Regions from separate parts of the Enterobacter sp. JBIWA008 genome, predicted to be linked through region 2. Evidence: predicted binding sites of a transcription regulator. Region 2 holds the regulator's gene; the other holds the start of a gene.

The links. The regulator LexA, encoded in region 2, represses DNA repair genes until DNA is damaged. The targets are predictions, from matches to a motif close to TNCTGTATGTACATACAGNA.
Region 1: the regulator LexA is predicted to act here: its motif matches at 2,204-2,223, upstream of metR (HTH-type transcriptional regulator MetR).

Annotation. Positions count from the first base shown of each region.
Region 1 covers NZ_CP074149.1:4,595,268-4,599,158, reverse strand. Annotated here, with positions in the region: gene KGP24_RS22310 (hypothetical protein) at 1-219, shown strand, start outside; gene KGP24_RS22305 (carboxylate/amino acid/amine transporter) at 432-1,331, shown strand; gene metR (HTH-type transcriptional regulator MetR) at 1,219-2,172, opposite strand; gene metE (5-methyltetrahydropteroyltriglutamate--homocysteine S-methyltransferase) at 2,289-3,891, shown strand, end outside.
Region 2 covers NZ_CP074149.1:358,561-362,451, forward strand. Annotated here, with positions in the region: gene plsB (glycerol-3-phosphate 1-O-acyltransferase PlsB) at 1-1,241, opposite strand, end outside; gene KGP24_RS01700 (diacylglycerol kinase) at 1,396-1,764, shown strand; gene lexA (transcriptional repressor LexA) at 1,873-2,481, shown strand; gene dinF (MATE family efflux transporter DinF) at 2,545-3,882, shown strand.

The DNA of each region.
Region 1 (3,891 bases), 580 kb from region 2:
GACCCAATTGGGATCGGTGAGTTTGAAGAAGCTAATGACGAATATGACGCGTATATAGAACCAATCTGCGAACTTATTGCGGAAGGGAAAAGTGCCATTGAGATTCAACATTACCTTCGATTCATAACTGACTCCATGTGCCTTGACGCAGATGGAGCTACAGAGCAAGCAATTGCAGAAAGGCTTGCATCGGTCTCTGTCCCAGCGGATCCGTCATAACAAAATCAAGCATATTTACCATAACGCCTGTTATCCACACAGGCCGTGTTAAATTGATACTATGGACCGATCGGCATCACACCTGATGCGGGTCTGCGCCGGAAAAACAGAGCCCTATAATGTTCATAATGCAACGACTGGCTAATTATGACTCAGTTGTCAACCTGATAGTCCGCTACAATGCCTCTCCTTCTTTCTGAGAGACAAGCATTGTGGCGCTACTCATTATCACCACTATCCTGTGGGCCTTCTCCTTTAGCCTGATTGGCGAATACCTTGCCGGTTCGGTCGACAGCTACTTCTCGGTGCTGATACGCGTGGGGCTGGCGGCGCTGGTGTTCCTGCCGTTTCTACGCACGCGCGGGCAATCGCTGAAAACGATTGTGCTTTATATGCTGGTGGGGGCGATGCAGCTCGGCATCATGTATCTGTTCAGCTTCCGGGCCTACGTCTACCTGTCCGTCTCCGAATTCCTGCTCTTTACCGTTCTGACGCCGCTCTATATTACGCTGATTTACGACCTGCTCAGCAGACGCCGTCTGCGCTGGGGATACCTGCTGAGCGCGGCGCTGGCGGTGATCGGCGCGGCGATTATTCGCTATGACAAAGTCAGCGATCACTTCTGGACCGGGCTGATGTTCGTCCAGCTCGCCAACATCAGTTTTGCCATCGGTATGGTGGGCTACAAACGCCTGATGGAAACCCGTCCGATGCCGCAGCATAACGCGTTTGCGTGGTTCTATATGGGCGCCGCGATTGTCGCGGTGGCGGCGTGGTTTATGCTCGGTAACCCGCAAAAACTGCCGACCACCACCGCGCAGTGGGGGGTTCTGGTCTGGCTGGGCGTAGTGGCGTCAGGGTTGGGATACTTCATGTGGAACTACGGCGCTACGCAGGTAGACGCCGGTACGCTGGGGATCATGAACAACGTGCATGTCCCGGCAGGGCTGCTGGTCAACCTCGCTATCTGGCAGCAACAGCCGCACTGGCCGAGCTTCCTTATTGGGGGAGCGGTGATCCTGGCTTCGCTGTGGGTCCATCGCCGATGGGTCGCTCCGCGCTCCGCACAAACGGAAGATGGTCGCACGCGTGGTTCCGCGCTGAGCGAATAAACGCCTCCGTAATCGGCTGACGCTGCTCGCCATCGCGCACGGCGGCGTACAGCCGGCTCCACAGTCCTTCACCCAGGGTTTTGGTCACCACCAGACCCTGGCGTTCAAAACTCTCCACCACCCAGTGCGGCAGCGCCGCGATACCCATTCTGGCCGCCACCATCTGAATCAGCAGCAGCGTGTTATCCACGCTTTTCAGCTGTGGGCTGATGCCCGCAGGCTGCAGGAAGTGGCGCCAGATATCCAGGCGGCTGCGCTGGACCGGATAAATCAGCAGCGTTTCTGTCGCCAGGTCTTCCGGCGTGATGCGCGTTTTGGCGGCTAGCGGGTGGTCCGGCGCCAGCACCAGGCGTACTTCATAATCAAACATCGGCGAATAGTGCAGGCCGCTGCGCGGCAGGATGTCAGAGGTCATGACCAGATCCAGCTCGCCCTGCTGCAGCGACGGCTGCGGGTCGAACGTCACGCCGGATTTGAAGTCCATCTCTACCTGCGGCCACTTCTGGCGGAAGTTCTCAAGCGCGGGGGTAAGCCACTGAATACAGCTGTGGCACTCGATGGCGATACGCAGCCTGGTCTGCTGCGGTTCGTTACACGCCTGCAGCGCGCTGGCGATCTGCGGCAGCACCTGATTCGCCAGCTGAAGAAGAATTTCACCCTGCGGCGTAAAGCGTAGCGGCTGGCTCTTGCGCACAAAAAGACGGAAGCCGAGGCGTTGTTCCAGATCGCTGAACTGGTGAGAAAGGGCGGACTGGGTTTGGTGCAGCGTGGCCGCAGCCGCCGCGAGCGAACCGCAGTTCCGCAACGCTTGTAGCGTTTTCAGGTGTTTAATCTCGATCATGAAAGTCCTTCACTTCGCCATGAACATTTTGCGCTTGAGGAATATACAGTACCTGCCAATTATAGAAGTGTAAACATCTGGACGTCTAAATAACGAATTTCTACAAGGGGTATACCATGACAATCCGCAATCACACTCTCGGTTTCCCTCGCGTTGGCCTGCGTCGCGAGCTGAAAAAAGCGCAAGAAAGCTACTGGGCGGGTAACGCCACCCGTGAAGAACTGCTGGCGGTAGGACGCGAGCTGCGCGCCCGCCACTGGGATCAGCAAAAACAGGCGGGCATTGACCTGCTGCCGGTGGGCGATTTCGCCTGGTACGACCATGTTCTGACGACAAGCCTGCTGCTTGGCAACGTGCCGGCTCGTCATCAGAACAAAGATGGATCGGTAGATATCGATACTCTGTTCCGCATAGGCCGTGGCCGTGCGCCAACGGGTGAGCCAGCGGCAGCGGCGGAAATGACCAAGTGGTTTAACACCAACTATCACTATATGGTGCCGGAGTTCGTCAAAGGCCAGCAGTTCAGGCTGACCTGGACGCAGCTTCTGGACGAGGTGGACGAAGCGCTGGCGCTGGGCCACCAGGTGAAACCCGTGTTGCTTGGGCCGGTAACCTATCTGTGGCTGGGCAAAGTAAAAGGCGAGCCGTTTGACCGGCTCAGCCTGCTGAAGGATATTCTGCCGGTCTATAAACAGGTGCTGATTGAGCTGGGCAAGCGCGGCATTCAGTGGGTGCAAATCGACGAGCCAGCGCTGGTGCTCGAACTGCCCCAGGCCTGGCTCGATGCCTTCAAACCGGCGTATGACGCGCTCACTGGTCAGGTAAAACTCCTGCTGACGACCTATTTTGAAGGCGTGACGCCTAACCTGAGCACCATTTCCGCGCTGCCGGTGCAGGGTCTGCACGTTGACTGTGTACACGGTAAAGATGATGTGGCGGAGCTGCACAAGCGCCTGCCCGCAGACTGGCTGCTCTCCGCCGGTCTGATTAACGGTCGTAACGTCTGGCGCGCCGATCTGACCGAGAAATATGCTCAGATTAAGGACATCGTCGGCAAACGTGAGCTGTGGGTGGCCTCTTCCTGTTCCCTGCTGCACAGCCCGATCGATCTTAGCGTGGAGACTCGCCTGGATGCCGAGGTGAAAAACTGGTTTGCCTTCGCCCTGCAAAAATGTGAAGAGCTGACGCTGCTGCGCGATGCGCTGAACAGCGGCGACACGGCGGCGATTAGCGAATGGAGCGCACCGATCCAGGCGCGTCGTCACTCGGCGCGCGTGCACAACCCTGCGGTGGAAAAACGTCTGGCAGCTATCACCGCCCAGGACAGCCAGCGCCAGAGCCCGTATGAAGTGCGTGCCGAAGCCCAGCGCGCCCGCTTCAACCTGCCCGCGTGGCCAACCACCACTATCGGTTCCTTCCCGCAGACCACTGAAATCCGCGGCCTGCGTCTGGACTTCAAAAAGGGGAATCTGGATGCGAATCACTACCGCACCGGCATCGCGGAACACATCAAGCAGGCGATTATCGAGCAGGAACGCCTGGGGCTGGACGTGCTGGTGCACGGCGAGGCCGAGCGTAACGACATGGTGGAATACTTCGGTGAGCACCTGGACGGCTTTGTCTTTACCCAGAACGGCTGGGTACAGAGCTATGGCTCCCGCTGCGTGAAGCCGCCGGTAGTGATCGGTGACGTCAGCCGTCCGGAAGCGATCACCGTGG
Region 2 (3,891 bases):
GTTCCTCCGCGCAGCATCGCCTGGATGGTCATCGACAGCGTGCCGGTCTTCGGATCGAGCAGACGTCCGGTACGGGAACGACCGCCCTCCACGAAGTACTCCACGGAATAGCCGCGGCTGAACAGCTCGCCCAGATACTCGCGGAACACGGTGGAGTAGAGCTTGTTGCCCTTGAAGGTACGACGGATAAAGAAGGCGCCCAGGCGGCGGAAAATCGGACCTGCTGGCCAGAAATTCAGGTTGATACCGGCAGCAATATGCGGCGGTACCAGCCCCTGGTGATAGAGCACGTAGGAAAGAAGCAGGTAGTCCATGTGGCTGCGGTGGCAGGGGACATAGACAATCTCATGGCCATCATGCGCCAGCTGGCGTACACGCTCGGCGTTATGAACGTTGATGCCCTGATACAGGCGGTTCCAGGTAAAGCCGAGAATACGATCGGACAGGCGAATCATCTCGTAAGAGAAGTTCGCTGCAATCTCTTCCATCAGCGCAATGGCGTTCTGCTGGGCTTTCTCATGCGATATTTTCTTGCTGCGCGCTTCGTCTTCAACGGCGCGAGCAATCGCTTTGGAGGCCAACAGCTTGTTGAACAAATCCTGACGCGCCGGGAGACGCGGCCCTACGGCAGCCAGGCGCTGACGGGCAAAGTGCATACGCGCCACGCGCGCCAGTTTTTGCGCGATGATCTTGTCGGTGCCGTGCTCGTCCGCCATTCGACGCAGCGAAACGGAAGGGGAGAAACGCACAAAGCTGTCGCGTCCCAGCCAGGAGACCGCGAAGAACTTCTGAATGCCGTTAAGCATGCGCAGTGGTGGGTTCTCTTCACCTTTTTCACGGCCCGGACGACGACCAAACATCACCGATACCGGCACCATCTGCACATCCAGATCGGGGTTGCTGCGATGCAGGTCGAGATAGTCATGGAACAGCTTGATGGACTCTTCTTTTGGCGTGTAGTAGGTAAACACGCGCGGTCCACCGTGAATGAACACGTAGCGCGGCAGCAGCGTACCGTCAACTTCAAGCGGTTCAAGCGGGTCCGGTAAGTCATGCGCCAGACACTGGGCGCGAAGCGTCAGTAAGTCTGCCTTCGAGTTATAAGGCAAAACGTACATAATAGGACGCGACGTATCGAGCCCCAACTCCAGCGCGGGTTCTGCTGGGATAGACTTGCTTTTTACCAGTATGCTTAATGGTAAATTAAGTAATTTGTAGTAAATTCGTGGCCAGCCGGACATAAACGATGTAAAGCCTCTGGTTAATAATGCAATTGCGGCGCAAGGATAACAGAAAGCGCGCAAAATTTCTGTTGTTACCCGTCATACTTCAGGCTGTAGCGAAACGCGCTACGGCTCCTGTTACTGACGCTCTTTTTTTAAAAAGGTTCTTTTAATGGCCAATAATACCACTGGGTTAACGCGTATCATCAAAGCCGCCGGCTATTCATGGAAAGGTTTCCGTGCTGCGTGGATCAACGAAGCCGCTTTTCGCCAGGAGGGCGTCGCCGCTATCATCGCGGTGATCATTGCCTGTTTCCTTGATGTTGATGCTATTACTCGCGTGCTTCTTATCGGTTCCGTGCTTCTGGTGATGATAGTGGAAATTCTTAATAGCGCTATTGAAGCCGTTGTTGATCGCATCGGTTCCGATTTCCATGAGCTTTCTGGCCGCGCAAAAGACATGGGCTCTGCTGCTGTGTTGCTGGCGATTATCACTGCCGTTATTACCTGGGTCACGCTGCTTTGGTCACATTTCCGATGAGCCTCGAGGAATAATTAAGTCCCTGGTTTTTTGTGCAGTTTTTGATTCCAAAATCGCCTTTGACTGTATATACTCACAGCATAACTGTATATACACCCAGGGGGCGGAATGAAAGCGTTAACGACCAGGCAGCAAGAGGTGTTTGATCTCATCCGGGATCATATCGGCCAGACGGGTATGCCACCCACGCGTGCGGAAATCGCTCAGCGTCTGGGCTTCCGTTCTCCGAATGCTGCCGAAGAACACCTGAAAGCGCTGGCGCGTAAGGGCGTGATTGAGATTGTTTCAGGCGCGTCACGTGGTATCCGCCTGCTGGTGGAAGAAGAGACGGGTATTCCGCTGGTGGGGCGTGTTGCTGCCGGTGAGCCTTTGCTGGCGCAGCAGCATATTGAAGGCCACTACCAGGTCGATCCGGCCATGTTCAAACCGAGCGCTGATTTCCTGCTGCGCGTTAGCGGCATGTCGATGAAAGACATCGGTATTCTTGACGGCGATCTGCTTGCGGTGCACAAAACGCAGGATGTGCGTAACGGTCAGGTGGTTGTCGCGCGCATTGATGATGAAGTCACCGTCAAGCGTCTGAAAAAACAGGGGAACACAGTTCAGCTACTGCCTGAAAACAACGAGTTCTCCCCGATTGTGGTCGATCTCCGCGAACAGAACTTCTCTATCGAAGGACTGGCGGTTGGGGTGATTCGCAACGGTGAATGGCTGTAACCTCTTCCTGACAGGCTATGGCGCCGCTGTAGCCTGCTTCATTCCCCACTCCCGGTATTTTTCATGTCACTGCTGACGGCATCCGATAAGGCATTGTGGCGTCTTGCTCTGCCGATGATTTTTTCCAATATTACCGTGCCCTTGCTGGGTCTGGTCGATACTGCCGTTATTGGTCATCTTGATTCGCCGGTTTATCTCGGCGGCGTGGCGATTGGCGCAACGGCAACCAGCTTCCTGTTTATGCTGCTGCTCTTTTTGCGTATGAGCACCACCGGGCTCACGGCACAGGCTTATGGTGCAAAAGATCCGCTGCGTCTGGCGCGGGCTCTGGTCCAGCCGCTGATCCTTGCGCTTGGCGCGGGGGCGTTAATCGTTATATTACGTGCGCCCCTGATCGACTTTGCACTCCATGTTGTTGGCGGCAGCGAGGCGGTACTGGCCCAGGCTCGACGTTTCCTTGAAATCCGCTGGCTCAGCGCGCCCGCCTCGCTGGCTAACCTGGTTCTGCTGGGGTGGCTACTGGGCGTTCAGTACGCCCGTGCGCCAGTGATTTTGCTGGTGGTGGGCAACCTTCTCAACATTGTGCTGGATGTCTGGCTGGTAATGGGACTGCATATGAATGTGCAGGGCGCGGCGCTGGCGACGGCGATTGCCGAGTACGGAACCTTTATTATTGGTCTTTGGATGGTCTGGCGCGTGCTGGCGATGCGCGGCATCTCCCTGGCGCTGCTCAAAACCGCATGGCGCGGCAATATCCGTAAGCTGCTGGCACTTAATCGTGACATCATGCTGCGCTCGCTGCTGCTTCAGCTCTGCTTCGGCGCGCTGACGGTTTTCGGGGCTCGACTGGGGCCAGAAATCGTTGCGGTCAACGCGGTATTGATGACGCTGCTGACCTTTACCGCCTACGCGCTGGACGGTTTTGCCTATGCGGTAGAAGCGCATTCCGGGCAGGCGTACGGTGCGCGCGAAAGCGGGCAGCTTCGGGACGTCTGGCGGGCAGCCTGCCGTCAGTCGGGACTGGTGGCGCTGGCGTTCGGCCTGGTTTACGCCTGCTTTGGTGAGCAGATCGTTTCATTACTTACGTCTATCCCTGCGCTGCGCGAGCTGGCGAGTCACTATCTCATCTGGCAAGTCATCTTACCGGTAGTCGGCGTCTGGTGTTATCTGCTGGACGGCATGTTTATTGGTGCGACGCGCGGAGCGGAAATGCGCAACAGCATGGCGGTCGCGGCGGTAGGGTTTGGCCTGACGCTGCTGACGCTTCCCTGGCTTGGAAATCACGGTTTGTGGCTGGCCCTGGCCGTTTTCCTCTCGCTGCGAGGGATATCGCTGGCTTTTATCTGGCACCGCCACTGGCAAAACGATACCTGGTTCCCTTCACGTCACGATATATCGTGACGGTTAAAG